Regions from separate parts of the Paenibacillus sp. 05T425 genome, predicted to be linked through region 3. Evidence: riboswitches for the same ligand, from Rfam matches in the RefSeq annotation. Region 3 holds a riboswitch; each other region holds the start of a gene.
What was found. A riboswitch is a leader RNA that binds a small molecule or an ion and turns the genes downstream of it on or off. The one in region 3 is predicted to bind cyclic di-GMP.
Positions count from the first base shown of each region.

Region 1: linked by a shared signal. The riboswitch ahead of AC1DF0_RS21050 (choice-of-anchor A family protein) and the one ahead of AC1DF0_RS05865 (putative bifunctional diguanylate cyclase/phosphodiesterase) in region 3 are both predicted to bind cyclic di-GMP.
Region 2: linked by a shared signal. The riboswitch ahead of AC1DF0_RS06575 (SpaA isopeptide-forming pilin-related protein) and the one ahead of AC1DF0_RS05865 (putative bifunctional diguanylate cyclase/phosphodiesterase) in region 3 are both predicted to bind cyclic di-GMP.
Region 4: linked by a shared signal. The riboswitch ahead of AC1DF0_RS07380 (pyridoxal phosphate-dependent decarboxylase family protein) and the one ahead of AC1DF0_RS05865 (putative bifunctional diguanylate cyclase/phosphodiesterase) in region 3 are both predicted to bind cyclic di-GMP.

Region 1 covers NZ_JBFTLA010000009.1:108,342-116,090, reverse strand. Annotated here, with positions in the region: gene AC1DF0_RS21080 (ABC transporter ATP-binding protein) at 1-447, shown strand, start outside; gene AC1DF0_RS21075 (cation:proton antiporter) at 1,446-2,687, opposite strand; gene AC1DF0_RS21070 (cation:proton antiporter regulatory subunit) at 2,690-3,181, opposite strand; gene AC1DF0_RS21065 (hypothetical protein) at 3,230-3,601, opposite strand; gene AC1DF0_RS21060 (cupin domain-containing protein) at 3,830-4,291, shown strand; gene AC1DF0_RS21055 (HD-GYP domain-containing protein) at 4,357-5,880, opposite strand; cyclic di-GMP riboswitch class I at 6,101-6,188, shown strand; gene AC1DF0_RS21050 (choice-of-anchor A family protein) at 6,243-7,749, shown strand, end outside.
Region 2 covers NZ_JBFTLA010000002.1:627,139-634,887, reverse strand. Annotated here, with positions in the region: gene AC1DF0_RS06590 (ComF family protein) at 1-27, opposite strand, end outside; gene AC1DF0_RS06585 (helicase-related protein) at 89-2,005, opposite strand; gene AC1DF0_RS06580 (glycosyltransferase family A protein) at 2,161-2,634, opposite strand; cyclic di-GMP riboswitch class II at 2,889-2,970, shown strand; gene AC1DF0_RS06575 (SpaA isopeptide-forming pilin-related protein) at 3,004-4,890, shown strand; gene AC1DF0_RS06570 (response regulator) at 5,036-5,767, opposite strand; gene AC1DF0_RS06565 (sensor histidine kinase) at 5,772-6,932, opposite strand; gene AC1DF0_RS06560 (stalk domain-containing protein) at 7,014-7,749, opposite strand, start outside.
Region 3 covers NZ_JBFTLA010000002.1:459,987-467,735, forward strand. Annotated here, with positions in the region: gene AC1DF0_RS05855 (methyl-accepting chemotaxis protein) at 1-974, opposite strand, end outside; gene AC1DF0_RS05860 (hypothetical protein) at 1,298-2,242, shown strand; gene AC1DF0_RS05865 (putative bifunctional diguanylate cyclase/phosphodiesterase) at 2,304-4,928, opposite strand; cyclic di-GMP riboswitch class I at 5,026-5,112, opposite strand; gene AC1DF0_RS05870 (FAD-dependent oxidoreductase) at 5,323-5,886, opposite strand; gene AC1DF0_RS05875 (MarR family winged helix-turn-helix transcriptional regulator) at 6,141-6,584, shown strand; gene AC1DF0_RS05880 (MMPL family transporter) at 6,624-7,749, shown strand, end outside.
Region 4 covers NZ_JBFTLA010000003.1:122,793-130,541, reverse strand. Annotated here, with positions in the region: gene AC1DF0_RS07385 (methyl-accepting chemotaxis protein) at 1-355, opposite strand, end outside; gene AC1DF0_RS07380 (pyridoxal phosphate-dependent decarboxylase family protein) at 336-2,024, opposite strand; cyclic di-GMP riboswitch class I at 2,119-2,205, opposite strand; gene AC1DF0_RS07375 (SGNH/GDSL hydrolase family protein) at 2,492-3,670, shown strand; gene AC1DF0_RS07370 (endo-1,4-beta-xylanase) at 3,751-4,779, opposite strand; gene AC1DF0_RS07365 (diguanylate cyclase domain-containing protein) at 4,979-5,869, shown strand; gene AC1DF0_RS07360 (sigma-70 family RNA polymerase sigma factor) at 5,912-6,928, opposite strand; gene dapA (4-hydroxy-tetrahydrodipicolinate synthase) at 7,110-7,749, shown strand, end outside.

The DNA of each region.
Region 1 (7,749 bases), on a different contig from region 3:
GGCAAGCTCGGCGCATCGGATGAGCTGATCATGGAAGCGGCGCGGCGCGCGAAGCTGGAAGAGTTCATTCATTCGCAGAAGGATGGACTGGATACGGTTGTCGGGGAGCGCGGCGTGAAGCTGTCCGGCGGACAGAAGCAGCGTCTCGCCATTGCGCGGATGTTTTTGAAAAATCCGCCAATCCTCATTCTTGACGAAGCGACGTCAGCACTAGATACCGAGACGGAAGCAGCTATTCAGCAGTCGCTGGCTGAGCTGTCCGTCGGCCGCACGACGCTCGTTATCGCTCATCGATTGGCAACAATCAAGAATGCGGATCGTATCGTCGTCGTCACCGAGGACGGCATCACCGAGCAAGGCCGTCACGACGAACTCGTGGAAGCGGGCGGCATCTACAGCCGCCTCCACAAAGCGCAGTTCGGCGGTGCAAGCGTAGGCGCCAGGTAACGATATAAAAGGCAGTTTCGACGGGGCATAGACCACGTCGGAACTGCCTATTTTTGATTGTGAGTATACGGCGGAGTAACTGAGCGGAATAGAGCTAGAAAACAGCGCTATTCAAAAAATCGGGGTGTGTTAGGGGCAGATAGAGATAGAAAGTATCTCTATCTGCAAGGGAGAGCGGCGAATGTGAGCATACGGCGGGTCTGCTGAGCAGATAGAGCTAATAAACAGCTCTATTCAACAAACCGTGGTGTGTTGGTTACAGATAGAGATAGAAAGTAACTCTATTGCTAAGGGAAGGCGGCCAATATGAGCATACGGTGGGCAACTGAGCGGAATAGAGCTAATAAATAGCTCTATTCAACAAACCGTGGTGTGTTGGTTACAGATAGAGATAGAATGTATCTCTATCGCTAAGGGAAAGCGGCGAATGTGAGCATACGGCGGGTCAGCTGAGCAGAATAGGGCTAGAAAACAGCTCTATTCAACAAATTGTGGTGTGTTAGAGGCAGATAGAGATAGAAAGTATCTCTATCGGCAAGGGAGAGCGGCGAATGTGAGCATACGGCGGGGCTATTGAGCGGAATAGAGCTAGAAAACAGCTCTATTCAACAAACCGGGGTGTGTTAGAGGCAGATAGAGATAGAAAGTATCTCTATCGGCAAGGGATTGCGGCGAATGTGAGCATACGGCGGGTCAGCTGAGCGGAATAGAGCTAGAAACAGCTCTATTCAACAAATCGAGGTGTGTTAGGGGCAGATAGAGATAGAAAGTATCTCTATCTGTAAGGGAGAGTGGCGAAATTGAGCATACGGCGGGTCAGCTGAGCGGAATAGAGCTAGAAAACAGCTCTATTCAACAAATCGGGGTGTGTTAGGGGCAGATAGAGATAGAAAGTATCTCTATCGCTAAGGGAAGGTAGCGAATGTGAGCATACTACACAAGCACAAAGAAGAGGCGGGCGCGGCAGTCATCTTGACCTGTCGCGCCTGCCTCTTTAGTTACCCTTTGCCGCCTTGCGGGGCAGGCGGGTCGGGCTCTTTCACGAGCTTCCGCTTCTCCCAGCGGAATATCATGTTCAGCCCTTTATAGATGAGCTTAGACTCCTTCGTGAGCAGCGGGCCTAATATGGCTAGGATCAGCACATATAGCGCAGCGAACGGCTGCAGCAGCTCCATCAAGCCGCCGGCTTTGCCCAGATTAGCCATAATGATCGAGAACTCGCCGCGCGACACAATCGTTAGTCCGATGTTGGACGATGCCTTAGGCGACAGTCCAGCGCTCTTGCCTGCGAACATGCCTGCAACGAAGTTGCCGAGCAGCGTAATGCCGACAGCGCCGAGCGACAGCCATACCGCACCGCCGAGTGCGAGCGGGTCGATCGTGAGACCGAAGCTGAAGAAGAACAAAGCGCCGAAGAAGTCGCGGAACGGCAAAATCATATGCTCGATCCGTTTCATATGCGTCGTCTCCGCTAATACTAACCCGACGAGCAACGCGCCGATCGCTTCTGCGACATGAATCGTCTCGGAGAAACCGGCGACAAGGAACAAGAAGCCGAAGACGAGCAATAGGAATAATTCGTTGGAGCGAATATTGAACAGCTTGTTAAGCAGCGGGGCAGCCTTCCTGCCAATAATGAGGAATAACAACATGAATCCAAGCGCATAAGAGGCCGAGAGCAACACACCGCCAAGCGACGAAGAGTCGCTGAGCACAAGACCCGACAATACGGATATATACACCGCGAGGAAAATATCCTCGAACATAATGATCCCGAGAATCATCTCTGTCTCCGGGTTCGCCGTCCGTTTTAAGTCGACGAGCACCTTTGCTACGATTGCGCTGGATGAGATGGTCGTTATACCTGCAATGACCATCGTTTCCTCGATAGGAAAGTCGTTAACCCATCCGAACAATAAGCCGAGTGAAAAGTTGATTAAAATATAGATCGTTCCGCCAACCGCGATCGCTTTGCCAGACTTCATGAGTCGACCAACCGAGAACTCGAGACCTAGATAAAATAACAGGAAGAGCACGCCGAGGCGCCCCATGAATTCAATTAATTCAGCGCTGTGAATGAATCTGAAGTCTAGTATGCCGAAGTGAGGCGCATGAGGGCCGACAGCCATACCGATCAATATATAAAAAGGAATAACCGAAAAACGAATTTTTGAAGCTAACAGCCCGACCAAGGCGATGAGTATAACGGCGAGACCGATCTCCAGCACCATGTGGTCCATAATTAACGACTCCCGTTTTGGAGCATGAGCTTAAGCTGTTTAAGGTTCTGCCGTTCACCAGCCACAATAAGGGTCGAGTCTGCTTTGAAAACATAGTCGGGACCTGGATTAATATGCTTAGCTTCTTTTTCGACGGCAGCAATAATCGTTGCGCCGGTCGTTTGGCGAATATCCGCCTCGCCGATCGTTTTGCCGATGCAAGCGGCGTTTGGCTCGATTTTGTACCATTCGATCGTTAGATCATCCAGCGCTACTTCAATCGTCTCGAGCGCCTTCGGCTTGTAAGTCATTCCGCCGATAATAGCGGCAATCTGACGAGCTTCTTCATCCTCAAGCGTTACCATGGAGATGCTGTCATCCGGATCCTCATAGTCAAAATGGTACATTTCACGTCGGCCGTCATCATGAATGATAATGACGAACTTATCGCCTCCGCGCGTAATAATCTGGTATTTGCGTCCGATTCCAGGCAAATCAGATTCTCTAATATTCATTGGGTTTGCCTCCTCATTTTTTTGTAGTTTGTACCAAAAAAATGGGTTCTAACCAATGTAGACCGATGTATATTTAATAGGCTTAAGCAGTAAACGCTTCAATCGCTGCAGGATGGTCAGACTTAAGGGGGATAAATAAGCGGGCCGTCCAAATAAGACGGCAAGTGATACCTTATAAGCCGCGGGCTTGCGGCGAATAGGCTGAAGCAGCTTGCTTGGGGAGCGCCCGTTCAGAGCAGCGCAGGTCGTTGCGCGGGCAACAGGATTGAACCGGCTGGAGCCGGCCGTCAACTCGAAGTTGTTGCCTGCTTGGTAAGCAAACAGTGCAGTGAGCAGCAGTGGCAAAATAATAAGCAGGTTAAAGAACCGGTTGCGAAACGCGGGTCTTTGGTTGTGCTTCATGCTTATCGTCAATCTCATCTGCTCACCTCCTGCGGCTATATTTATAAGTATATCTTATAAATGATTAAAATCATAGACAATTCCATTTTTTTGTTGGTCGAATAGGTGAACAATTCAAGGCTTATAACCGTGGGATCAATTAGCAACGATTTTTTTGCTATTAATCAGCGAACCGGCATTTCCGATATGATAGAATGAATGAAAGTTTTCAATAGAATAGAGCATAACAGAGAGAGGTTGATTGGGATGGGAGCAACAGTGAAGGAGCTGTCGCCGCTTGTGCATGCGCTTGATCTTAAGCCGCATGTCGAAGGCGGATGGTACAAGGAAATTTGGAAAGCTAATTTTGAAATTCCGCAGCAGGTGCTCGGCGCTCCGTATTCGGGACCGCGTTTTGCCGCATCGTCGATTTATTTCTTGCTGCATCCTGAGGAGTTCTCGGACTGGCATACGGTTTACTCCGACGAAGTATGGTTCTGGCATTCGGGAAGCCCGTTGCTGCTCACGCTTGGCGGAACAGAAGCTGACCCGCATACCCGTAAGGAAATTATTGTGGGCCCGGACATTTCCGCAGGACATCAACCACAGGCGCTTGTGCCGGCTAACGAATGGCAGATGGCGAGAGCGCTCGGCGACGAGCCGGTACTCGTATCTTGCGTCGTTGCGCCAGGCTTCCACTATGATGATTTCCGTCTGATCAAAAAATAGGCTCGCTCCAATAAATAAGAGCTTCGCGCGTGGCATAATGCCCGGTCGCGAAGCTCTTATTTTTATTATTCGTTTTGCCGCAGCGAATTAATGAACAGCTCGATTAAGGCGGGATCCCACTGTGTTCCCTTGCCTTCCTCCAGAATCGCTAGGGCGTGCTCGCGAGTCATTCCTTTACGGTACGGCCGATCCGATGTCATCGCATCGAAAGCGTCGGCAATGGCAATAACTCGGCCAAGCAGAGGAATGTGCTCTCCTGCGAGCCCGTCGGGATAACCGCGTCCGTCATAGCGCTCATGATGGGAGCGTACGCCCGGAAGCAGATCGGCCATCGCGTCCGCAGGCTCAATCTGCTTCAATATATTTTCGCCCAGTCCCGGGTGTGCCTTAATCTGATTAAACTCCTCGTCCGTTAGCTTGCCATCCTTCAACAGCACCGAGTCACGAATGCCGATTTTGCCGATGTCATGAAGCAGAGCCGACTTGCGCAGCAGTTCAATGTCGGTTTGCGGCCAGCCAGCCTGCTCGCCGATCGCGACGGAATATTCGGCAACGCGTTCCGAATGACCCGCGGTATAGGTGTCGCGCGCGTCAAGCGCGGCAGCAAGCGTGAAGAAGTAGCTTTGGTGAAGCTGCTTATTACGCTCATCCCTCTCCTGCAGACCTTCGATCATATGGTTGAAGCCTGCGACCAGCTTCGAAAATTCATCGGAATGAATATCTTCCGCGCGGGTGTCGTAATGGCCGTTCTGCACGGCAATCATCGCAGCTTGGAGCTTGTGGATCGGATCCTCAATATTGCGAGATAGGAGCGAGGCGCCGAACAAGGAGAAGAAGACGCCGATAACAAGAATGATACCGGCCCATTGCCAATAGGCGGAGGTGCCCCCGCCGTCCAGTCCTTCAAGCCTGATCTGAGCCGCAAGACTATGCAAGAGCAGTGGAAGCGTACCGATTAAAAAAGCGCTTAGCAGAAACTTCGTGCGAATCGAAGCAAATACTTGGCCGCCGAGGGTCAGATCCTGCCCATAGAGTGCTACATGTTTGTTGCGCATATAGGTGACAACAGGTCGAATAGCCCGTGCGGTCAMGAAAAATTCAATCATGGCATGCATACTGGCAACGAGCAGCGCGCCAACGGAAGCAAGTCCGATATAATAATAAGGGAACGAGAGCCATTCCATTTGGATGAAAATATAGCTCATTGCAATAGCCGGCACCGATATGCCGAGCAGATGAGGTCCGAAAGTCCGCTTCAGCGACAGTACCGGAAAGCGGTGCGTTTGTATATAAGCTTTGCGAAGCTGCTCCGCTGTTGGCTGATCGGACAGGAAAGCGACTTGAATCGGCTTTGCATGCCGATAGAATACGAACAGCTCGCAGGCAAGCATAATGAGCAAAGAAGCGAATAAGATGACGCCGAGCACGAAGCCTTCGCCTTGGGGCAGCTTAAGCGTGGAGAAAATGATGATGCCCCCGACTCCGAGCACGGCGACGGTCGATCCAAATACATAGTTGTAGACGAGCTGGAGGAGGAAAGCACGATATACGCTTGCGGGAGTTTGTTGGTGCGGATCTAGTTGCTTCAATGGGATCATTCCTCTTTTCACAGCTTCATGATATAGTTCCTATTACCTATATTAACAATCGGCATATGGAGAGCGGAATTGAAGTTCATTTCCATGTACATACATGGGTATATTTTACATAGGGTTAGATAATTTAGCGGATTGCGGTTGCGACCAAAATTAGCTAAAATAGGTATAGTTCCTTTTTGATAGAGTCATAGATTACGAACGAATTGTTCGATTATGCCAATAGCAAACCATTTGAAAGAGTGGGACGCAAAGTCTGGAGTCTACAGCGCCTAAGGCGCTATGATCGTCCGACCGCCATGAATCTCGTATTCGTGTGCGGTCTTTTTTATTTTTTTTGATAGGGAGGGTATATCATGAGAAAAGCATTTCGTAAGAGCGCATCACTAGTCGTGACTGGGGTCATCGTCTTCGGCATTCTATGCAACGCTTTTGTATTTGGAGCAGGCGGAGGCAACAGCTCTGTGCTCGGTACGGCAGGCAGTTACAACGTGTTCATGCTCGGTGACTTTAAGCTGTATTACGAGCAAGTCGAAGGTGGACTGGCGGCCGGAGGAGATATTGATATAACCGGATTTGGCGTCAATCGAGCGAATGCATCGGGAGACATTGGCTTAGTGGCGGGCGGAGAACTGAAGTTCACGAATGGTCAAATTGATTATGGCGATGCCTACTACGGAACGCTTCATTCAACATCGGCCTTCACGCTCGTAAGAGGCAATAAGCATCAAGGGGCACCTATCGATTTTGAAGCAGAAGCTGAATATTTGTTGAATTTGTCCGCTGAGCTGGCAGCTTTGCCGACCAACGGCACAACAAGCAAAGATCAATACAATTCGAATAAAACGACTTTAAAGGGAACAGACCCTCAGCTCAATGTATTTACAGTAGGGTATGATCTGAATGAGGTATGGCTGGACGTTCCAAATGGCTCGACAGTGATTATTAACGTTACGGGTGCGACTCGATCAATGGGGTGGCAAGGTTATTTTGGCTTTGACGGTAAAGACCGCCAATCTAAAATATTGTTTAACTTCCCGGATGCTACGGCGCTGACGCTCGGCTATAGCGGGGTAAAAGGCAGTCTACTAGCCCCGCAGGCTGATATTACGGCAACGAGCGGCAATATCGACGGCATATTAGTAGGAGCTTCGCTCACGAAAGGCAGAATTCAGCCGCATTGGGTACCTTTCGAGGGGGAGATACCGCTAGCGACGCCAACGCCTAGCCCGTCGGCGACGCCTTCTCCGACACCAACGCCGACAGCGACACCGTCGGAGACACCGACAGCGACACCGTCGGAGACACCGACAGCAACACCGATAGCAACACCGACACCGACAGTAACACCGTCGGAGACACCGACACCAACGCCGACAGCAACACCGTCGGAGACACCGACAGCAACACCGACGGCAACACCGACACCGACAGTGACACCGTCGGAGACACCGACACCAACGCCGACAGCAACACCGTCGGAAACGCCGACACCAACGCCGACAGCAACACCGTCGGAGACGCCGACACCAACGCCGTCAGCGACACCGTCGGAGACGCCGACGGCAACACCGTCGGAGACACCGACAGCAACACCAACGGCAACACCGTCGGAGACGCCGACACCAACGCCGACAGCGACACCGTCGGAGACACCGACAGCGACGCCGACGGCAACACCGACACCGACGGCAACTCCATCGGAGACGCCGACAGCAACACCGACGGCAATGCCGACAGCGACACCAACGGCGACGCCAACGTCGACACCAGTCGTAACGCCATCACCGGCGCCGACGCCGATGCCGACGGGAACTCCGATACCGGAGGCAACGGTTACTCCTGAGCCTACAGTGTCACCTG
Region 2 (7,749 bases), 170 kb from region 3:
CCATTCTATCATTGACGTTATGCTCATCGGCCTGCCTCCCTTATGGTGTTTTTCGGGAGCAAATAACCTTGCTTGCGCGCCATACGATTCATCGCCTTAATATGGCTGACCGCCTTGCCTGCGAACGACTATGCTCACCGCTGCAGAAGTAGACTCGCCCAGCTGGATCATCAGCGGAACGGCCGGCTCGACCTGCCATTTGGACATGCGATGCTTCATCAAACAAACGCCCGTCTGCGTCTAATATGTATACATCGCTTCGAGGTATCGTAACTCCACGCTCTAATATAGTCGTTGTTACAAGCACGCGAATCTTCCCTTCACGGAATTGCTTTACTTTAATCGCCCGTTCCTCGTCTTGCGAAGAAGTTGCCTCCACCTCCGCCAGTCGAAGCTGCGAGCGCAGCAAGGCTGCCATCGGTTCTGCCTGCGCAATCCGCTGCACGAATACGAATAATTGTGCGCCTCGTTCTATGGAACGACGCAGTTCATACAACAAGGAAGCCGGAATCCTCCTTGATTGCAGCAGCTTCGCTACTTTTGCGGTTCGAAGCAGCTTAGGGACAGGCAGCGGATGCCGATGATAGCGTACCGGCACCCTTGCATGAGGTAAAGAGCCTCGTCTCGCCTCCCGTTGCATGGTCTGCGGAGGCGTCGCCGACAGCAGAAGTCTAACTGCCCCTGGGGCGCAGCTTTTGTCTGCCGCGTAGTGGAGTGTTGCGTCGTTTACATATGGAAAGGCATCAAGCTCATCCAAAATAACAAGATCGAAGCTCTGCCAGAAGCGAATCAGCTGATGTGTCGTCGCCAGCGTAATGTCGCCGCACTCCCACTTTTGTTCGCTGCCTCCGTACAAGGTGACGACCGAAGCAGACGGAAACGCTCTACGAATACGCGGATCAAGTTCAATAACAACATCGCGCCTCGGTGTTGCAAGAAGGGCCTTGCCGCCGCGCAGCAAGATAGAATCAATAAGCGGGAAGATCATCTCTGTTTTACCCGCTCCGGTAACCGCCCATAGCAAAAAGCTGCTTATTGCTGCTGGTGCGGATTGAGCTAGCCTCTTATCGGTATTGGATGTCTCAGCGAATTGAAGCGCCTTAGCCGTTGCCGATGCTTGCGCGGGACTGAGCCCCCATTTGGACAGTCTCTCCTCCATCGGCGGGAGGCCGCCTGCATTTAGATGAGCGTTTACAGACGGCAACCCTTCAATAAGAAGCTCGCATTCCCGGCTGCGCCCCATCTGAATGCAGCTTGAGCAATAAGCGCATGCTCTGCCGCAGGATGCGCAGGCTGTGCGGCGCATCTGCGGTTCTCCGCTGCCGCAGCGCAAGCAGCGAAGTTCGCGCCGGCTCCGGCGCAGCAGGTTTGTCCGGTTGCCAGCAGTTGCGGCAACCGCCCCACGCAGGAGCACGTGCCCGAGCAACGCAGCCAGCTGGAGCACATCGCTCCAGCCGCTGTCCGCACCGGGCACGCCCGCGCCCTCAAGCAGCGCCTGCGCTTCGCCCCGCAGCAGCGCGCGCCCTTGCAAGAGCGCCGCAGCCTGCCTCACGGCTGCGACCAACGCCTCCAGCGCAGCCCCGCTATCGCTTGCCGCGCCGCCTTCCCCAAGCTCGCCCGCTGCCGCCGCTCGCTCCCAGCGCTCCGCGCCGCCGCGCAGGCTATCGCCCTGCTGCTTCTCGCCACGCCTGCTGCGCCGCGTGCCTGCAGCCTCCCCGCTAGCTGCCGCCGTACATGCGGCAAGCCTGCCAACCACACCTTCGCGATCGCCCCTCCCTCCCCTTCGTCGCTCCTGATCGCTATTCCAAAGCTCCGCCGCTCTGCAAGCATCCCCGAGCGGCAGCGGATTCCGCCATATCCAGCCCTCATCTGCCGGTGGGACAATCCTCCCCATTCGCATGCCGAGCGAGGGCTCGAGCCAATAAATCCGATCAACTTCAGGCGCGATCGTACAATAAGCTCTCCTTTTTTCATTTTTGCTGACAACATACACATAAGCCCGCATCTTTTCTACGCTCCCCGCATATTGTATTTCTTAGTGCGTCGTCATTGCTGCCATTCTACATACAACCAAGAAAACGCAAAAAAAGCACACCTAGAGCGCATAGAGCGCTGTAAAGTGTGCTTCACTTTCACAACCGTTATGGCAATTAGTATATACTAGAACGGCATTTTGGACAAATCGGATGGATTTTGCAGGTCGATAAGCACTGCCTGATTCGCGTCCTTCAAAATACCTTCAGACTGCAGCAGCCACATCAACTGATTGGCATCGCTTTCTCTATTGGAAACGACTGCACCTGCTTCAGCGGCTGTGCGGCTTAGCCTCATCTTTTCCGGATATTCATGAACCGTCACCTTTTGTCCCTTGCGGGCCATTCGATCGACAATAGCTAGTGTCTCAGCGGTCGCGCCATAATCAACAACCGTTACTTTGACTTCCTTACCCGTCTGACGCGAGAAAGTTAACAATGAACGCATATACCATTCGATATTATGTTGATCTTGATCAGCGGCTATAAGTACATAATGCCTGCTAGCCCGCTTCCGCCCTTGCCGTATCCGATAAGCCAGATGAACCGACAATGCAGCCGCTATATAACACCCAAGCACGAGAAGCAGAAGTTTGAGCACGGCGGTCACCTCCTCTATGCGACACTATATGCGATGGAGCGCCCACAGGTTCCGGTATAAGCGGACAAGTTGAAAAATATACAGTCCAAATGCCTCATTCGACATCCTTCGCCTTATTTCAACATTCCGCAACATTTTAACACTCTTGTAGAAATACCAATATATGTTATCATTTTAGTGCGCACTAGAGCATAAGTAGTATTGGAAAGCAGATAGAGTGAAGGAAGGAGGGAAAACCTCTTTAACATTCGTGCTTTTTAGGGAAGCGATGATGTATAATCTGCATTTGGACACTTGGATTATACGGAGCTAGTAGTGTAACCGGCCCTCTTAGAACTAGATTATCCAAATCTAAGAGGAGAGTGAACAATGAAGTTGGTCAAAAAACAGTTTGCGGTCATCATGTCCATCATGCTCGTCTTGTCCATGTTCTTAAGCTCGATCGTTATGGCGCAGGGCACGGATGAAACAAGTCAAGAATCTGCACAGGAAACAACTGCACCGGCTACCGAGAATCCAGAGTCAACTGTTCTCCCTTCTGAGGAACTTGCATCGGTAGAGTCTCCTTCACTTCAATCATTATTGGTTTTCACCAGAGGCGGTGGTGGCGGCGGTGGCAATACATGCGACGGAGACGACCGCGATGTGTCCGGCATTCAAGGCACTTATGGCGGCGGCCGTGATGATGACGAGGATTGTGATGACAACAGCAATAAATGCATCGGCGGAGACAGCCCCAGACTGACCAGCGGGGTCCTGCAAGGCACTAGTGGCGGTGGACGTCACGATGATGAGGATTGCGGTAACATCAAAGTTACCAAAAAGTATTACTATGATGATGACGATGCAAAACCTCAGAGCGGCGTCACTTTCCAAGTACTTAAAGACGGCAATGTAGTTGCTACCGGCACAACTAATAGCAGTGGCCAAGTGGAGTTCGAAAACCTGGCACCTGGCTACTACAAGGTAGTTGAGGTTGTTCCTGCAGGCTTCACGACATCCATCTCGAGCAGCGGTCAATCGGTAAAAGTTGAGGAAGACAAGACTGCGAAGGTTGATGTATATAACACGCCTATACTCAATCTCATTGCCGCTTGTACCGACGAACCAAGCCAATCTCGCAAATGGATCGTTACGAACGAAAGCAATGTAAAACTTTATTTCAAATGGAAAACGAACGGATCATGGCATAGTGAATACATCACTAGCAACGACTCTGAGCCAATCGTTGTCACAGGCACTCCCGGTTCGCTTACCGTCAAGTGGGGCGATGACTACAATAAGTCGATAACCGTACAAAACCCAGGCGAAGACTGCACACCACCGACTCCTACGCCTACGCCGGAGCCGACTCCTACACCAACACCAGAGCCGACTCCTACACCTACGCCAGAGCCGACTCCTACACCTACGCCAGAGCCGACTCCTACACCTACGCCAGAGCCGACTCCTACACCTACACCAGAGCCGACTCCTACACCTACACCAGAGCCGACTCCTACACCTACGCCAGAGCCGACTCCTACACCAACACCAGAGCCGACTCCTACACCTACGCCAGAGCCGACTCCTACACCAACACCGGAGCCGACTCCTACTGTAGAGCCGGAACAGCCGGAACTTACAATTTCGAATGTATGTACCGTTAGTCCGAGCTCCACTCGCAAATGGAGAGTACACAACCCTGGCGATGAGGACATCACAATTACTTGGTACGTACTCGAAGCTAATGACGAATCTTCTAATCAAGTGATCGTTCCAGCTGGCAAGTCGATCACGATTACGGCAGATACGGTATCGACGGAGTCGAAGGAAAACACGATCAGAATCGTATGGTGGGGTCCAGGCGAGTCTTCTTACTATGAGGAATTGGTAAACAACGGAGCTCGCTGCGCAACGTCTCCTCCGGAGACGCCAACTCCGGATCCGTCACCGACTCCAACGCCGGAAGTAACACCGACTCCAACACCTGAAGTAACACCAAGCACAGAGCCAACACCGACGCCTGAAGTAACGCCTACTCCAACGCCTTCCACGGAGGTAATTGAAGAGGAAGAAATTCCTGAGGGCGGCCCTGGCGACGGCGGAGATGGCGGCGAAGATGACGGCAGCGTGATCGAAGAAGGCGAAGTACCGCTCGGCAATCTTCCTAAGACCGGCGATACAAGCTCGCTTCCGTTCTACCTGCTTGGCGCTTTTGCAATCTCGGCTGGTATCCTTACAATCAGAAAACAAAGAGCCAATAAACAAAGCTAGAGATTCCCGCTAGCGAAGCATTCGAACCTCGGTGCCGTCCAAGAGACGGCATCGAGGTTTTCTTTTCTTACGAACACAACAAAAAAATCCCGCTCCTACAGACACGGGACCCCCACTTTAATCAGTTGTGCTACGATTTTGTCTATTACAACGTAACCCAACCATACTTAATCGATTGAATAACCGCTTGCGTGCGATCATCAACCTCCATTTTTTGCAAAATGCTGCTGACATGGTTTTTAACCGTCTTCTCGCTAATAAACAGGAACTCGCCAATGTTTTTGTTGCTCTTGCCTTCGGCCATCAGACGCAGCACTTCTGCCTCTCGGCGAGTCAGCGGGCTTTCGTCGACAGCGTTATATTTAACGCCTTGCTCTTGGGCGGCTGCTGCTCCCGATACAATTCCCATCTCGTCCAGGTACGTCATACGACGAAGCTGATTGATAAGCTTCCCTGTTACTTTAGGATGAATATACGCATAACCTTGAACAACCGAACGGATCGCGTTAATAAGCGACTCGGCTTCCATATCCTTAAGCAAATAGCCAGTAGCCCCTTTGCGGAGCGTTTCGAATACATAGCTCTCATCATCATGAATAGACAGAATAATTACCTTCACGTCAGGGAACATGCTCTTGAGTCTTTCTGTTGCTACTACACCGTTCTCAATTGGCATATTGATGTCCATCAGTACGATTTCGGGCAATGTATGATTGCAAAATTCCATAACCTGAATGCCGTCACCACACTCGCCGATCACTTCCAAATCATCTTCCATATTCAAAATTCGTTTCAAGCCTTCGCGAAACAACTGATGGTCGTCTGCAAGTAATATTTTGATTTTTCGGGCGGGAGTGCTCGGAACTTGATTTATCATTATACTACTCCTTTCTGTTCTCGGCAGTTATTGGTATATGAATTATAATTTTCGTGCCCTGTCCAGGATTTGAGTCTATATCCATCCTTCCTTCAATCAATTCCACGCGTTCTCTCATCCCGATGAGTCCAAAATGGGAGTTTCGGCTTGCTCCGAGATCGATAAGATCGCTCTGGAATCCAATGCCGTTATCGTGAATGATGATTGTAATCAAATGAGGCTCATAGCTTATGTCAAGCAATACGCGCGAAGCGTTAGCATGCTTCAGAGCATTCGTGAAAGCTTCTTGTACGAGCCTGTAAATGGCCGCCTCCATGGCAGACGGCATTCGAATCTCCTTGCCGGAGAGCTCGAATACAGTATGTATTTTTGATTTATCTTCAAAATCCTGCACAAACTTCCGCAGCGTCGGCACTAATCCAAGATCGTCGAGCGCCATTGGCCGGAGATTGAAAATGATTTTGCGAATTTCTTCAAGCCCTGAACGAACCTGGCCTTTCAAATCAACCAATTCTTCCTGCACCATCTCGAATTCCTTCTTAATCAGCATACGTTCGGCGATTTCTGTGCGAAGCACAATATTAGCGAGTGACTGCGCCGGCCCGTCATGAATTTCTCTGGCGATGCGCTTCCGCTCTTCCTCTTGCGCCAAAATAATTTTTAGACCCAGCAGCTGCCTCGTCTTCGCCGATTCCAAAATTCGCGTCACCTGATTAAGGTCGCCTGATAAATACTCCAGTACGACGTTAATTTGAGAAGCAATCATCTCCGCCCGCTCAATCGAGTTCTCAACGTTGCGAACCCGCTTCTGCAGATCGTCCCGGCGAGCCTTCAAATACGATTCCTTCTCGCGGTACACCATAAGATCCAGCTGGATTTGTGTGGCCTTCTCGTAAGCCGACTTAATGTCCTCTTCCTTATATCGGACGAAATCCCGGCTCACTTCAGTCAATCGAATTCGCGCGCGCCTGTAATCCTGCTCCAACTGATCGACTTTCTCGATCGTCTTCACCGTTTCCTGAAGCACAAGCTCCAGTTCCTGCTCGAGCGCTTCCAGCTCAGAGCGCGCGGATTCGCATATTTCATAGATTTGATATTTGCTGTCTTCCATCACTTGAATTGCATTTTTGATAACTCGGTTTATATCGACTGTTAAGTGATCCACGATCGATCGGCAACCTTTCTATGGCAATCCTGATTCCTATACTCCCCTATCATACCACAGAAAGGCTGCCTGTCGTCCATGCTATTGAATGGTAATCTTCTTCTGTTTTGCATCGTATCCTACGGTGAAGCCAAGCTTTTCCGAGAATAATCGCACAGGAATCAATGTTCTATTATTGCGAATAATAGGCGCTACCTCCGACTGCTGGCGAGTACCGTTCAACACGTATCCCTTCTCGCCAATAACCATTTCAAGCAGCTTCGTTCCCCGTAGTACGCCCACCTTGTTCAGCTTGCCGTCAACGAACAGCTGTCCGCCGAGCGCATCGGTTACGAAGCGGAGCGGCACATAGGTCGTTCCGTTCAACTGAATCGGAGCGGCATCCAGCTTAAGCGTTTTGCCGTTCAAGGTTGCATTCGTTTTGCCTACTATCATCTCAACCTTGGACTTCGTATCTACCGTTACCTCCGGCGCATAACCAAGCTTCATATTATCCAAACCAACTGTACCTGTAACCGAGCGTCCAGCTTGCGTGCTGTCCAGTGTAACAACGTAGATTCGCTTCAACTTCACGGGATACTTCATGCCAAGCGACGATAGATTGATCTTAATCGTCTTCCAACCGCTCCAATCGAGCTGCTTCGTTACGTCGACTAGATGCGCTTTGCCGTCGGCATCAATAAGCTCTGCCCTTACCCAGTTTTTGCTTTGATCGCTGTATACGTCAAGCGACATCGATGTAGGGCTTCCAGACAACGATACGCCATTCGTGTTAAACGCCGCATACGATGCCTTCGTACCTGTGCCGTTCGTAAAA
Region 3 (7,749 bases):
CGTTGTATGCCGACGGTCATCTCCGTCATCGCACGCTGACATTCTTGGAAGCTTTGCAACTGCGTATCTGAACCAACGGCTACCTCTTGAATCGCTTCTGTCACATCTTGCGTTGCTTGCGAGGTCTGCTCCGCGCTCTGCTGCATGTTGGCCGCAGCGCCCGCAACCTCGCCTGAAGTTGTGCTAATGTTACCTGCCAGCTCGCGCAGGCTTGCGATCATTGCGTTAAACGAGGTTCCTACTTGAGAAATTTCGTTTTGCCCTTTAACCGCAACGGCAAGCGTAAGATCGCCCTGAGCGGCTAACGCCGATACTTCTGCCAGCCTCTTGAGAGGCTTAAGCACCAAACGGATAAGTACGACAGCTATTAGAATAGCGATGACTGAGAATATTGCAGCAATGATAATGCTTTTCCATAATAGCTCGCTAAGCTTGGCGTTAATGAAAGCATAGTCGATATCAACTCCGAACATGCCTACTACTTGACCATCTTTAGATTGAAGCTCAGTCATTAAGGTGACCCATTGCCCGATCTGGTCCTCATAAACCTTGGAAACCGCAAATCCGTCTGCCGATGCTTCGGTGAACGTTGGCTGCAAAATCTCCGGAATCTCATAGGTGTCGCCGGGAGCAAAACCGGCAGCATGAAGCGCATCGTTGCTTTGCATAACGGTCGCGATCTTCTTCCCGTCTTGTTCAGTTACTTCGGGCATGTATATATAAGCATTCGCCACTAATTCGTTCTTTATCATCGTGTCCAGCAGTTGCTTAAGCTGTTGAAAAACATCGCCCTCCGTATCGCCGCCAGCCTTAATCTCCTCGTAGCCTCGGCCCAGCAAGAAGTAACTGGCTTCCATCTGGGCACCGAGTGTTTCACCGGTACGATTAATCTCCTGCGTAAAGGCGTTTTTTTGGCTGTTATAGGATAACGTCTCCGTAACTCCGATAACGACAATTAATAATAAAGCTAACACAATTGAACTTGCCACTACTAAACTTCTGTTGAACGCACGAAACATCCCATCACTCTCCAAAACATTGATTATGATGAATATCGTCGATTTATGTCGGATTATGTAGGTGGTAATTTGTGGAATCGACAATTCTAGTTGTATTTTCTGCAATAAGCATAACAATGGGATATTAGAAAAATGCGAGAATCAATGTTAGAAAAGTGTTGAATATATAAGCTTCCGAGCGGAATTCAGCTAACTTTCAGTCGGCTTTAAAGGACAATTAAGGAAGTGAGAGTAGGATGTTCCTGTAACAACATTATCGATGAGAGGTGGAATTACGAATGCTTCAATTGAAACCGAAAGCAAAAGCGATAACGGCAGGAGCCATCGCGCTTACTTTGACACTGGGAGGCGGCGTGCTTTGGAGCAGTCAATATGTGAATGCTGCCTCGTCTGACGTTGCTCAGACCGATTCTGACCAAACCGGCAAAGCGGCCGACGGTGCAGAGAAGAAGGGCAGGGGCGGGCAATTCGGCGGACATGGCCTCGGAAACATACAAGAACAGCTTCTCGCGTACTTGGCTATTGATGAAGCAGCGTTGAAGACACAGCTTAAGACGAGCACGCTCAGCGAAATCGCAGTGGCGCAGGGCAAAACACGCGAAGAGTTGAAAGCGAAGCTAATCGAATGGCTGGAGGCGGAGCGTGCGAGCGCCCCGGCCGCATCTGCGGACACCGATAAGCTGAAGGACGGACAAGCAGAGAAGACGAAACCAACCGCTGCCGAGCAGGCGGAGAAGCTGCTTGATTCCAAAGGCGGCGGACAGGGGCTAGGCAAGCATGACGGTCGCGGCGGGAAGGGCTTTGGAGGCGGAGGGCTTGAAGCGGTAGCTGCAGCGCTAGGCCTAGGAGCGGACGAGCTTAAAGAAGCACTGGATGGCGGGAAAACGATTGCGGCACTTGCTGCCGAGAAAGGCATAGCCGTACAAACCGTTATTGATGCGCACATAACCGAAGTGAAAGCCAAGCTCGCCGAGAAGCTTGCGGCGGGAGAGTTGACGCAGGAGCAGTATGACCAGAAGCTTGCAACCTTGGCTGAGCATGCTGAGAAGCTTGTAAACGGCGAGCTTCAAGGGCGCGCTCAAGATGGCGGCAAAGGTCCGCGCGGGGAGCGTCCTAACGGAGCGCGAGGTACGAAGGAAGGTGACAAGCCGGCAGCGGAGAACGGGGCACAGGCAAGCGAAAGCGAATCGGCATCTCAAGCCGAAACCGGAGCAAGCGCTTAAGACGAACAATGGCAGTACAGGAGGCTAATCCTGTACTGCCATTCGTTGTTTATGCAGTGCTTTATGCTGCACTGCCGGCCAGCAGCGCTTCGAACTGATGGGCCGGAAGCGGCTTGCTGAATAAGTAGCCTTGCAGTTCATCGCACTTCAGCTCCTTGCAAAATTGCGACTCGTCATCGGTTTCAACACCTTCTGCCACGACCCTCATATCCATACTGTGCACAAGCTCGATAATAGCCCGAACGATCGAGGACTTCTTCTCGTCGGTCGTAATGCCTTGAATGAACGAGCGGTCAAGCTTCACATCGGAGATCGGCAGCCTTTGCAGCTGATTAAGCGTTGAGTAGCCGGTGCCGAAGTCGTCCATCGAGATTAAGATGCCGAGCTTGCGCAAATACTGGATCGTTTCAATGACTTGCTCCATATTGCGCATGAAGACGCCCTCCGTAATTTCAATGCTGACGTATTCCGGCGATAATTGCGTATCTTCTAACGCGGATACGATCATTTCGATTAAGTTTCCTTGGAAAAAATGTCTGCCCGAGATGTTAACCGATACGCATATCGGAGGTAATCCCGCATCCTGCCACGCTTTGTTCTGGCGGCAAGCCTCGCGGAACACCCATCGGTCAATTTCTAATATGAAGCCCGCCTGCTCGGCAAGCGGAATGAACTTATCTGGCGGAATAAGGCCCAGCTCGGGATGCTGCCAGCGGATAAGCGCTTCTATGCCGCATAACTTCCCTGTCGAGGCGCTCATTTTCGGCTGATAGTGTAAGGAGAATTGGTTCGTTTGCAGCGCATTGTAGAGTCCGTTCTCCAAGTGCATCTTCTCTGTCATGACCGAGGCCAGCTTCGGCTTGTAGAAGCGGTAGCAGCCGTCGCCCTCTTCCTTGGCGCTGTACATGGCGATATCCGCGTTGCTAATAACGGTGTCGATATCTTCACCGTCGAGCGGATATAGACTAATGCCAATGCTGATTGTTAAGTAAAGCGGCATGCCGTCGATATCGAAAGGCTTGGAGAATGCTTCGCCGATCTGTTCCGCCATGTCGTGCACCTCCGCAACGTCGGTATATGAGCCGGCGAAGACGAATTCATCGCCACCGAGACGGAATACATCGAAGCTCGTTGCAGTCTCTGCGAAGCGGCTGGCAGCCTGCTTCAGGAGTCTATCGCCGGTTGCATGGCCAAGCGTATCGTTTACTTGCTTGAAGCGATTAATATCGGCGAACATAACAGCAATCTTATGCTCATTACCGGCATGTATCGTAATCATGTCTTGAATATGCTTCGTAAAGTGAAGCCGATTCGGCAAACCTGTCAGCATGTCGTAATAAGCGAGGCGATGAAGTTTCTCCTCCGATTGCCCAAGCATATACGCTTGAGCTTGCAGGCGCTCGCTGTTTTTCTGCGTCTCACCGAACATGTGGACGAGATTGACCGCCATTTGCTTGAAGTTGCTAATTAAGGCATGGATCTCGAAAATATTGCTGGACGGCCATTCGATCAGGTCTTCCTGCTTTAGGCGGCTCGGCAGATTGTTCGTCGCTTCGGCTAGTCGCTTCAAGCTTCTGCCTAGCCAGCGGTTAATGAAGAACGCAACAAGTGCGGCGAATAAGGCGAGTGTAATCAAATAAATGAAATGCGTGATGTATTTATTAAAAAGATAGTATTGATAGTTATGTAAAGGAATATCGATATGGATCATGAGGCCCGTATCATGGATGGGCGAGGCGTAACGGAACTTGCCTTCATGCCAAGTCGAGATATGGAGCGGATGCTCTTTAAGTACAGGAATAAGCAATTGAAGGTTGTTGCTTAGCGCTTTGTTAATCCGGTAGCTTGAGGTGTCATTACGGATGCTGCCGTTCCAAGGGATGACAGTGCCGCTTCCATCTGTAATGGTAATGGTGTATAGAGCGGACGAATGCTTGGCAATCAGCGATTGCAGGTATGCAAGCGTGGCCTCGGACTTATTGTCGTCATATCGAATCCTGCTCTCCATATATTCTCTTCCGATCATCGAAGCTACGTTGCTGGAAAGCTGCTCGGCGTGGCGGCTGGCTTCCTTGAAGGAGCCCGTGCTGCTAATGTAAATATTCAATAGAAACGGCAGTATAACGCACACGATCGAGAAATGAAACATGACGCGGTTGAGGGAGCTGGATCTGCGCCAATTGCGAGCGATGCCGGACCACTTTGAGAGCGGCAAATATTGCAGGGCAATATCGGCACACAGCGCGTTCAGCAGTCCGTTGATCGCCACAATCGACGTAACGAGCATCAGATCGGTCCCCATAGCGTTATATTGACCAACATGCGTAATATACGTTAGTGGGGCAGCGATAAGCAGCCAAAAGGCAGCGTCGCAGACGAACAGATGACTCGGGAACTTGCGAACGAGCAGACCGACAATGGCAATTTCCAGCAGTCCGATGTTATGGAATAGAGATTGATCCATAAGCTGAGTCCCAATCGTATGCACGACTGCGGCGGCCAGCAATCCGGGCCAGAACCCGAACAAGCGAAGTCCGACTAACAGGAATACGCTTGTAAAGGTGAATGTTATGCCATATAGAAAGGGATAGCCAAGTCTCTCGCTGATTAAAGCGAGCAGCGTGCATAGTAGAAAGGACAGGGCGATGATCCATCGATTACGCTTCGGTTGCTGTACAGTACTCAATTCGGGCCTCCTGGTAATATGTCAATGGAACGATTACGGTTGGATTTGACAATAAAAAAAGGATGCCAAACGGCACCCTCCTGCGGTCACGAATCATTAGGGTAACCCGGCGATCATGGCGTCATTACGCTGTAGACCCGTAGCTTTGCGTCCTATGCTTTCGCATAGTTTGCCCTTTGCCTATTCGGCTTTTCACCTAATATTCGACAATTTATTCTAAATTCCTTCTTTTTTTGAAGTATAGGAATATAGTTTCACACTTTACCTCATGCCTATACTTCACCGGAATGAAACGCGCCTCGCCACCAAGGATGGCACAGAACCGAGCTGCGCAAAGACGCAGCTAACGGTTCGTGCGTAGCGACAGCCTTTTCACCTTGCGCAAACTTGAAAACTAAGCTTTCAGTACGTCGTGATCGACATAACGCTCGCCATTCATTTCGCTAATGATGTTGATAGCAGCTTTGGCGCCGTCGCCGGCCGTAATGATCGCATGAACGCTTACGCCTGCTACCGTTCCAGCGGCCCAGATTCCGGGAATGTTCGTTTTGCCGCTTGGATCGACAGCGACTACCGTCTTGATGCGCGGCTCAGTACCCGCTTTTGTCTGAACGCCGATATGCTCGGCAAGGTCAGTTGCGGCTCCGGTAGCGAGCAGGACATGCTTTGCCTCGTAAGCTCCGCCATCGGATTCAATCATGAAGCCGCCTTCGATGACAGTAATGTTCTGAACGGTTTCCTCCTTAATCTCGGTGCCGAATTTGAGCGCCTGCTTCTTGCCTGTCTCGATGAGATCGGGACCGCCGATTTCGACAACGCCGTAATGGTTCTCGAACCATGCGCGTTTCGTCATCCCTTTGTTATTTTCGAACATGACTGTCTTTTTGCCTGCCTTCGCGCTAAAGATCGCTGCGCTTGCTCCTGCGGGTCCAGCTCCGATAATTGCAATATCGTACACGCGTCCAACCTCCAAATGTATTTATTTCGTTCCTCTTTCGTTTTCGCCAATATTATATAAATGTTCCGCGGCAAAAATCAATCGGACAATTCTAGCCCGTTCACGATATGTTCATTATTGACGCGTTGCATTCGAACCGCGTCTTTGATATAGTTCGATTATCGAATAGTTCTACAGTAGAATTAGTTTGTCCGAGTCATTGAAGTCATTAGTGTTCGGACCATTACGACAGAGAAGGAGGATCTGATGCGGGAATGGATCTCAAACTATCCAAAGAAATTATACATCGCTACGAGGCTGCCCACTTCTTGGTTAACCGCCGATTAAACGCTTTGATACGCGAGCTGATGCCGGAAGAGCTGACGATCGACCAGTTCTCGACGCTGCGATATTTGCATAGCCAGGGGCGGAGCACGTCCTCGGAGCTGGCTGATATTTTCTGCGTGGGCAAAAGCTCGATTACGGCCATTATTAATCGCCTTTTCGACAAGAATCTGATTTATCGTCTGCCTGATGAGAAGGATCGGCGCGTCACGTATTTAGCGCTGACAAAGGAGGGAAAGCAGCTTTTTGACGAGATGGATGTAAAGATGTATGAGCTGCTGCTAAAGTATATCAGCCCGTTCGACGAGCAGGAAGCGATCACGTTCATTCAGACGTTCGAGAAGCTCGCTCATGAACTAGGCAAACCACAATAAGGCTATGAAGCGTAATCGTGAAGGGAGAGCAGAGAGAGAATGAGAGTCATACTGAAGCTGAAGTGGTTAGTGCTTGTATTATGGATTGCGGTGGCAGCAGGGCTGATGATTACCGCGCCGGCAATGGGGGAGCTTGTACGGACCAAAGGACAGATCGGCGTGCCGGAAGGTTACTCCTCGCATATCGCTAGCGAGCTCGTGAAGGAAGTGGGAGGCGACGATGGCGCAAGCGGCATGGCGACCGTGCTCGTCTTCCATAAGGAAGGCGGCTTATCGGAAAGCGACCTAGCCGAAGTGAAGGGCGGCGTTGATAAGCTGAAGGCTGAAGGCGAGGCCATCGGCGTCACGTCGGTTACAAGCCACTTCGATACGCCTGAGCTGAAACCGCAGATGGTGTCCGAGGACGGCAGCACCGTTCTGACGCTTTTGAGCGTCGAGGCCGGCGACCGGGAGCTGGTCGAGCTGAAGGACGGTCTGTATGAGTCGCTGTCCGATATCGGCATTGAGCATTATTATACCGGCAACTGGATTATCTCCGAGGATGTTGTGCAGAGCTCGCAGGAAGGGCTTAAGAAGACGGAGCTTATTACGGTCGGATTCATACTTATCATCTTGTTCATCGTCTTCCGTTCGGCGGTTGCGCCGATTGTGCCGCTGCTGGCGGTGGGCTTTACTTACCTCACCTCACAGTCGATAGTCGCATTCCTCGTGAAGTATGCCGACTTTCCGCTATCGAACTTTACGCAAATTTTCCTCGTTGCCGTCTTGTTCGGCATAGGCACGGACTATTGCATTCTGTTGATCAGCCGATTCAAGGAAGAGCTAGCCCATCGCGGCGACATTACGGAAGCGATCGTTCATACGTATCGCACGGCAGGCAGAACGGTGTTGTTCTCCGGGCTTGCGGTGCTGGTCGGCTTCGCGTCAATCGGCTTCTCGACGTTTATGCTGTATCGTTCGGCCGTTGCGGTCGCTGTTGGCGTAGCGGTGCTGCTCATTGCGCTGTTCACCATCGTCCCGTTCTTTATGGCTGTGTTGGGCAAGGCGCTGTTCTGGCCGGCGAAGGGCTCATTGGAGCATAAGCCGAGCAAGCTATGGGGCGCTGTCGGCAGCTTCTCGCTGAAGAAGCCGGTATGGGCGCTTGTGATATTGGCGGTTATTGTTG
Region 4 (7,749 bases), on a different contig from region 3:
TCAGAATCCGTTCTTCATCCTGGGTATTGGATAAAATATAAATGTTCTCCAAGCTATGAACGGTCTGGAGCTTCTCGAGCTCCGTCTTGATTATCGCGTAGTTCGGATCGTCCGCCCCTGTCAGTTGAATATCGCTTCCCGGAATGGCTGCGAGCGTGTTCGACGCGATTTGAATATCCGTCGCGAGCCGCTTATCGAATTGCTCCAGAAGCTTCTCCGAGAGGTTGCTCTGCGTCATATAGCCGGACAGAGCAAAGGCTACGCATGTCACGACCTGCAGCAGCAGGATGCTGACCGAGATTTTGACAGCAAGATGTTCTCTGAACCAATTCAATTTAAGAATAGATTTCTTCATGGTTGTTCTCCTTCGTGGATAGCCGATCAAAAGCGGCATACGTTTCAGCGATTTTTTGTTTCAAATAGTGAACGATTGCACCGACATCGGAAGTTTGCGTGTACGGAGAGATGACGAATAACTTAGCCGCATACAGCGCAATTTGACCCGCCCGGTCCGCGGTTGGCACGTAGAGATGCTTCTTCGTATCTCCGAAAAACATTTTTCCGCGGTCTCTGCCCAATATTTCGAACAATAGCTCGTTCAGCTTATTTTCGCGCTCAATCTCCGCATAGCTGCGGAGCCCCTCGTATTCCGCGTGATAGCCGTTTTTACGATCTGCATACAAACGGAACAGCGTGATAATGCCCGGATTTAGCGGATTGACGATGACGGCTTCGGGAACTTCGGCAGCCAACGTCTTCCTGAACGCTATATTGACTTCGACGAATTGGGCGAGCAGCTTCTGATAACCTTCGATGCCGAAAGCCGTTAGCGCGCTTAAAATACTGATCGAGCTGCCCATTCTAGAGCATTCCAGCGTATAGCTCGTATGATAATCCCCATAACCCCGATGTCCAACATACGGCGTTTCATCCGGCTCCAAATCAAGCAGCTTGAGATCGGATGCCCGCTTCACAAGGAATAAGCTCGTGGAGTACGGCGTTTGACCGAGCTTCTGGAAGTCAAAGCACAACGAATCCGCCAATCCCAAATGCTTCATTCTCTCCCTTATCGCTTGAAGCGCAGATAGTGTTTCAGTATCGAATTTATGTAGATTTCCTTCAAAGTCGTAATCGTTAAAGAAGGCAAAAAATCCGCCCAGCGCTGAATCCGCGTGGATATGCGGCCTTTGAATGCCATGCTTTGTCGCTAGTTCCTCTGACACAGCCAAGATTTCCTCGACATTATCGATGCCCATCGCATCCGTCGTCGCTGTCGTTGCCACAATGTACACAGGGACGCCTCCGCTTAAAATAACGCTCTCCACTTTCTCTTCGAGATCCCGAACATCCATGGAGCTGTCTTCTCGCGTACGGATTTTGATCAGGTTATTGCTGCCCAGACCCGTTGCTTCCATCGATTTGAACAGGCTGTAATGAGCCGCTTCCGAGCAGAAGGCAAACAAGTTGTCAGGTACGCCTGCTTTTGCAGCTTTGGCGTCATATTTATTAATGGCTAGTCGAAGTCCCGTAAAGATGGCCCCTTGCCCGCCCCAAGTCGTATATCCGCCGCTTGCCGTAGGGTCATAACCAATCAGCGCCGACATCATGGCAACGACTCTGACTTCGGCCTCCGCTCCGGCAGGTCCGTATACGTCCCACAAGTTATTGCCATTCACCATAAAAGCGGTGAGCATTCCCATGATGCCCGGAATACTGGCCATGGGCAAAATATTAGTCAAAAAGTATTTCGTATGGTAGGGATGACCGTGCAGAAGCTTGAGCAGCTCGCCGTTCACTTCATTTTGCGTGCTTCCGCTAACGGGAATGCGGCTGTTCTTCGTTAAATCCTGATAGAAAGTAGCTCCTCTATCTTTCGTTCCTTTTAAATTAACGGAATCGGGATCCTTTAAAGCATCGACCCCTTCTACGATTTGCCTGAATAGTGCTATAAGATCGTCTCGTTGTCGCTCGTTGCCGTCGTCGCTTGGAAATAAGGTCCGGATATTCATCTCTTGCTCGCTCATTGTCTCCACTCTCTCCTATTTCGTTATTCTCTCTTTTTTGTTGTAAGCAAAGAGGCATGCCTATGGACGACCATAGACATGCCTCTGCTAAATCTTTTGCAACTGGCTGACATTTCTTTTTGAGAAGTAGTCCCTATAGCTTTGCGTCTCTCGTCTTTCGACGGATTTGCATTATGTGATTTTAGGAAAGTTCATCGATACAATTAGTAAACATTTACAGCGAATAGGAACATTCTACTATTTTACATTTCAGAGATCAATAGATTTGAAATAGAGATTTCGTTAATTTTTTTAAGAAATCATCATTTTGTCACAATCTTCCTTTGTTCGATATTGTCGACCGATTATATTTGGTGCAATATTCCTGCTACTGCCAATCTGTTCAACCCCGATACAGCTATGATTCAGCAGGTTTTCTTATCCTCCCATTCGTTTTAAGATCATATTTAAAAGAGAGGAGATTATCTATGACAGACGAAACATACAACGATTTAATTGCCAAATCGCTATTAAACAAAGGAAACAACAGGAGATTAAAAACCGCTATCGAAAAAGCGAAAAGAGGCGAAGAGATTACGATTGCCTACATTGGCGGCTCCATTACTCACGGCGCGGGAGCCAATCCGCTCCATACCGACTGCTATGCTCATCGGTCATATTCCACCTTCAAGTCGATGTTCGGAAAGGACGGCGGCGATTCTATTCGTTTCGTCAAAGCTGGACTCGGCGGCACGCCCTCCGAGCTGGGGATGATTCGTTATCAGAGGGATGTTCTGAGAGATGGAGCCGTACGCCCTGATATCGTCATTGTGGAATTTGCAGTCAATGACGCCGACGACGAAACGGAAGGGAGCTGTTACGAAAGCCTGGTATTAAAAGCACTGACTGCTGACAACGCTCCAGCCGTCATCCTATTGTTCAGTGTGTTCGAAAGCGACTGGAATTTGCAAGATCGGCTTGCGCCCGTTGGTTATCATTATGAGCTTCCCATGGTAAGCATAAAAGATGCGGTGGTGGACCAATTTCAGATAACCAAAGACGAGGGGAACATCATTACCAAAGAGCAATTTTTCAGCGACATCTACCATCCGACCAATGCAGGTCATACAATCATGGCCGATTGTCTAGGCTGGCTGTTCGCCGAAACCGACCGTTCCGCCATGGATCATGAACATATTGTGATCGACAAGCCGCCGGTAATCGGTAATGACTTCGTCCATGTCCGTTTGTTGGATCGGGCCAACGGCTCTAGCATAGCCAATATATCGGAAGGAGGCTTCGACGCAATCGATACCGAACTTCAAATGGCGGAGATGGACGACCATCCGTACGGCACGCCTCAATTCCCTAACAATTGGATGCATACGGCAGATTCGAGTAACCACAACTTTACGATGACGATTCGCAGCAAAAGTCTCCTCTTGGTCTACAAAGATTCAGGAAGCGACGATTACGGCAGCGCTAACATTTACGTTGACGGCGAGATTGTGAAAGTCGTCGACCCACAGGCAATCAAATGGACCCATTGCCATGTAGTCATCTTGTATACGGAGCAAGAATCGCGTGAGCACACGGTGGAAATCGAGATGTCGCCCAATCACGCGTGCAAAAGGTTTACGATCCTCGGCTTTGGCTTCGTATCCTAACGCGGGGAAACGAAAGACGGCCTCCTTTCCCTAATATAGGGATGGCGGCCGTCTTTCACTGTTTACCGTCTCACTAGCTATTAGCCTTCAAGCGCTTCCGCCGTTTGGCTAATCACTTTGTAGTACGAGCCCTTTGGCTGATGCTTCGTGTCGAACAGCAACGGCCAATTCTTACGACCCCTAACCGGGAATCCATCCAGCCACGTATAGTCATCAGCGGCTCCCCAGAACGTAACGCTTGTCAGTACATCGCTATATTCCCGGAACAACTGGAACATATCACCGTACCTTTCCTCCTGTAACTGCATCATCTCAGCCGTAGGAGTGGTAAGATCCGTGCGTCTGTCTTCGAAGGCAAATACCGATAAGTCCATTTCCGTAATATGCAGCTGCAGTCCTAGCGACGCATATCGTTCGATAGCTGCACGAATATCGTCCAGCGTCGGATGCGTCAGGTTCCAGTGCGCCTGAAGGCCAACGCCGTGGATCGGCACGCCTTTTTCCTTAAGCGACTTGACCAGCGCGTAAATTTTTTCTCTCTTAGCTGGCACTGACTCGTTATAATCGTTATAAAAGAGTAACGCGTCAGGATCAGCCGCATGTGCGTACTCGAACGCTTTGGCAATAAAATCATCGCCGATAATGTCCAGCCACTTGGACGGACGAAGGTGCTCATCTCCACTGTCAGACACTGCTTCATTCACAACGTCCCATGCATAGATTTGTCCCTTATAACGCCCAACTACCGTTTCGATATGCGCTTTCATTCGTGCAAGCAGTGTATCGCGATCAACTAAGCCGCCCGCACCGTTATCAAACACCCAATCGGACGTTTGGTTGTGCCATACGAGCGTATGCCCTCTTACTGCCATACCGTTCGTTTTCGCAAACTCCATTAATCGGTCCGCTTCCTCGAACGTATACCGCTCCTCGGCCGGGTGCAGCCGTTCGAACTTCATTTCATTCTCTGCCGTTACGCTATTGAAATGCAGCGCCAGCAGCTCGCGCTGCGAGACAAGCGTCTTCGGATTAACGGCTGCGCCGATTCGAAACTGCTGATCGAACACTTCGTGCAGCTTCGGTGTTTGTGCTGATGTGGATTGATTCATGAATGATTGCTCCCCTCGTTCGATCCATCGGTTATTATCGTTGCTCGCGTATAGTTTAGACCTTGCATGCGCTGCAAACAACCCGTCGAAGTATAGGAAACGCTTTTGGAAAATAATAGATTGACTTTCCCATAGGGGGAGGGTTTATCGTTAGGTTAAGCAATTCCGGCCGGAGTTCTTTATGAAAGGGTGTCATCGATTGAAAATTGGTGAATTCGCCGTACAAAACAACGTTACTGCTAAAATGCTGCGTCACTATGACGAGATCGGTCTGCTGAAGCCGTCGGCGATCGATGCTGAAACGGGATATCGTTCCTACGATCCGAGCCAATCCCATTTATTGAATTGGATCGTCATTCTCAAAAATCTAGACTTCTCCCTTACTGAAATCAAAGAATTGATAAACGGACCTGTAGATAGTAGCATCATCGTTCATCAATTGATTCGTAAGCGGATCGAAATCTCATCGCTGCTTAATGAACACATTCAGAAGAAAATCGCAATTGATCGGCTTATCACTATAATCGAGAAAGAAGGGTTTGATATGGATAAAAAAATAGATTTATTGCATATCGAGCAGTCTGCAGCCCATGAAATCAAAAAAAACATTCCCAATATGGAGATGTTTCTGGAGGCAGCCGCCGGCATCACAGCCTCATGTTCGTCTGACGATAGCCTCTCCGTCTTTCGCTTTGATATCAGCCACTTCAAGCAGGTGAACGACGATTACGGCTTCGAGGTAGGGGACAACGTCATTGCCTCTTGTTATCAAATCATTGAAGCCAATGTCCGTGCCGGCATAACTCAGGCCGCTATCGGCCGTGCTGATGGCGATGAATTCATCGTATTCGCAATCGCAAATCACCAAGCGATCACTCGTGTCGCGCAGTCCATAGTCGATGATATGATAGCCTTTGATTTCAATAGCATCGGTTGTCCGAAGCAAATGGGTTGTTATATCGGCGCATTAGTCGGCTCTGTCAGATCGATTGCGGAGATTCGTAAGGTCATCGAAGACTCTATTGAAACCATTAATGAAGCGCGGAAAGAAGGACCAAACTCGATCGCTATCGAATCGTGCAAGCTTTAGAAATTGCGAGGCCCCCTTCCTGTTAGAAGAGGGCCTTCGTTCTTATTTGTTATTCGTATAGTTCTCTAATAAATCCTGAATGGATATCCCATTAATCTTAAGTCCCGATATGTCGCAGTCTTTAATTTCCACGTTGGAAAGATTGCAGTTTGTAAAGGATGTTCCGGTTAATTCACAGTTCTCGAACGTATTGCTCTTGCCCTTCAGCCCGATATCGTGAAAGTAAGCCCCGCCCATTGCGCAGTTTCCGATCTCGATATCCCACAAACCTACTTCAATGAATTTGGCCTGATGCATGTTGATATCGTGGAATAACGTTTTGCTCATATTGATATTATCGAAGCTAGCGCCTTCTAAATTAATGTTAACAAACTTCGTTTTGTACATGTCGATATCGTCAAAATCGCTCTCGCCCATCGCCACGCGGCGAAATTGTGTTTCGGGCATTCTTTCGTCCTGAAACACCTTCTTCTTGAACTCCTCGTTCAGCTTATTCTGATTCAGATTTTCGTTAACCATGCTGAGCATCTCCTTCTTTAATAACGTTCTCGATCGACGAAGTCTGCTCTCTACCGCTTCAACGGACAGACCGAGGAAATCGCTGATTTCCCTGATCTTATAGTCATCGATGTAGTAGAGAATCGTGACCGTACGGTTAGCTTCAGTCAGGTTGCTAAGCGCTTGCCATACCTCGTTTCGAAGCTCTTTCCTCAGCCATGTATCTTCGGCAGTTTCATGCATTTCATGTTGCGGCATATTCTCGTTATGTGCCGGGTCGTATACGGACTCGTTTTTGCTCGACCTCAACCAGTCCAAGCACTCCCTATTCGTAACCGCATACAACCAACTGCCCAGCTTATCGGGTTCTTTAATGCTGGACAATTTTTTGAAAGCTTTGACGAACACTTCCTGCGCAATATCTTGCGCCCTATGGAAATCGCCTAGCTTACCGTACGCTGTCCCGTACACCGCATTCGCATATCTGCCGATTAAATCGCTGAATGCCTCGTTATCGCCTTTGCACGCCCTGCCCACCAACTCTGCATCCGTAACAGACAAGTTGCTCCTCCTCAAATCGATCTATATATAAGACGGGAGTTCATTGAAAAAACCGTCGCGATCTCAAAAATTTTTTTCTACTCTTCTTCTATTATACAAAAATATGGAGCGGTTATAGAAAGCAATAGATTGACAACGAATTCGAAAGCAAGTATGAATAGTAGCAAAGGAGTGACTAACTATGGATTTGAAAACCATTCTGCCATACAGCGTTGCCATGATAACGCCATTTGACGAGGATGAACGCATAGATGAGAACGGCGTTGTGGGCATGCTTGAATATTATGAGGCGAATCATGTACCGGCTTTGCTCTTAAGCGGATCGACCGGCGAACAGCATTCATTATCGGTGGAGGAAAGAATTCATCTCTATCGGACCGTCAAGGGCGCTGCCCGCAGCAACTTACCGCTCTATGCCGGCGTAGCAGCCGTACGAACCCGCGATGCTGTAAAGCTCGCAGTGGAGGCTGAACAAGCAGGCATCGACGCCATTATGCTCGGTTTCCCGCCGTATGTACGTCCGAATCAGAGGGAAGCTGCATTGTATGTAGAGTCCGTATGTTCCGCGACCTCGCTGCCGATTATGCTGTACAACAATCCTATTCGTACTGGTTTTAACCTCGAACCGGACACGCTGTTTAGACTAGTCGACCAATTCCCGCAAATTATCGCGCTTAAAGAAACCGGCGATTTAAGCCAGGCTCAGCGCATACGCGCCATGCTTGGCGACAAGCTCCAGCTGTTCTCCGGCATAGACCTGACGTTTGTCGACTATTTTAAGAAAGGATATGACGGCCTCACGAGCGTTGCCGGAAATTTAT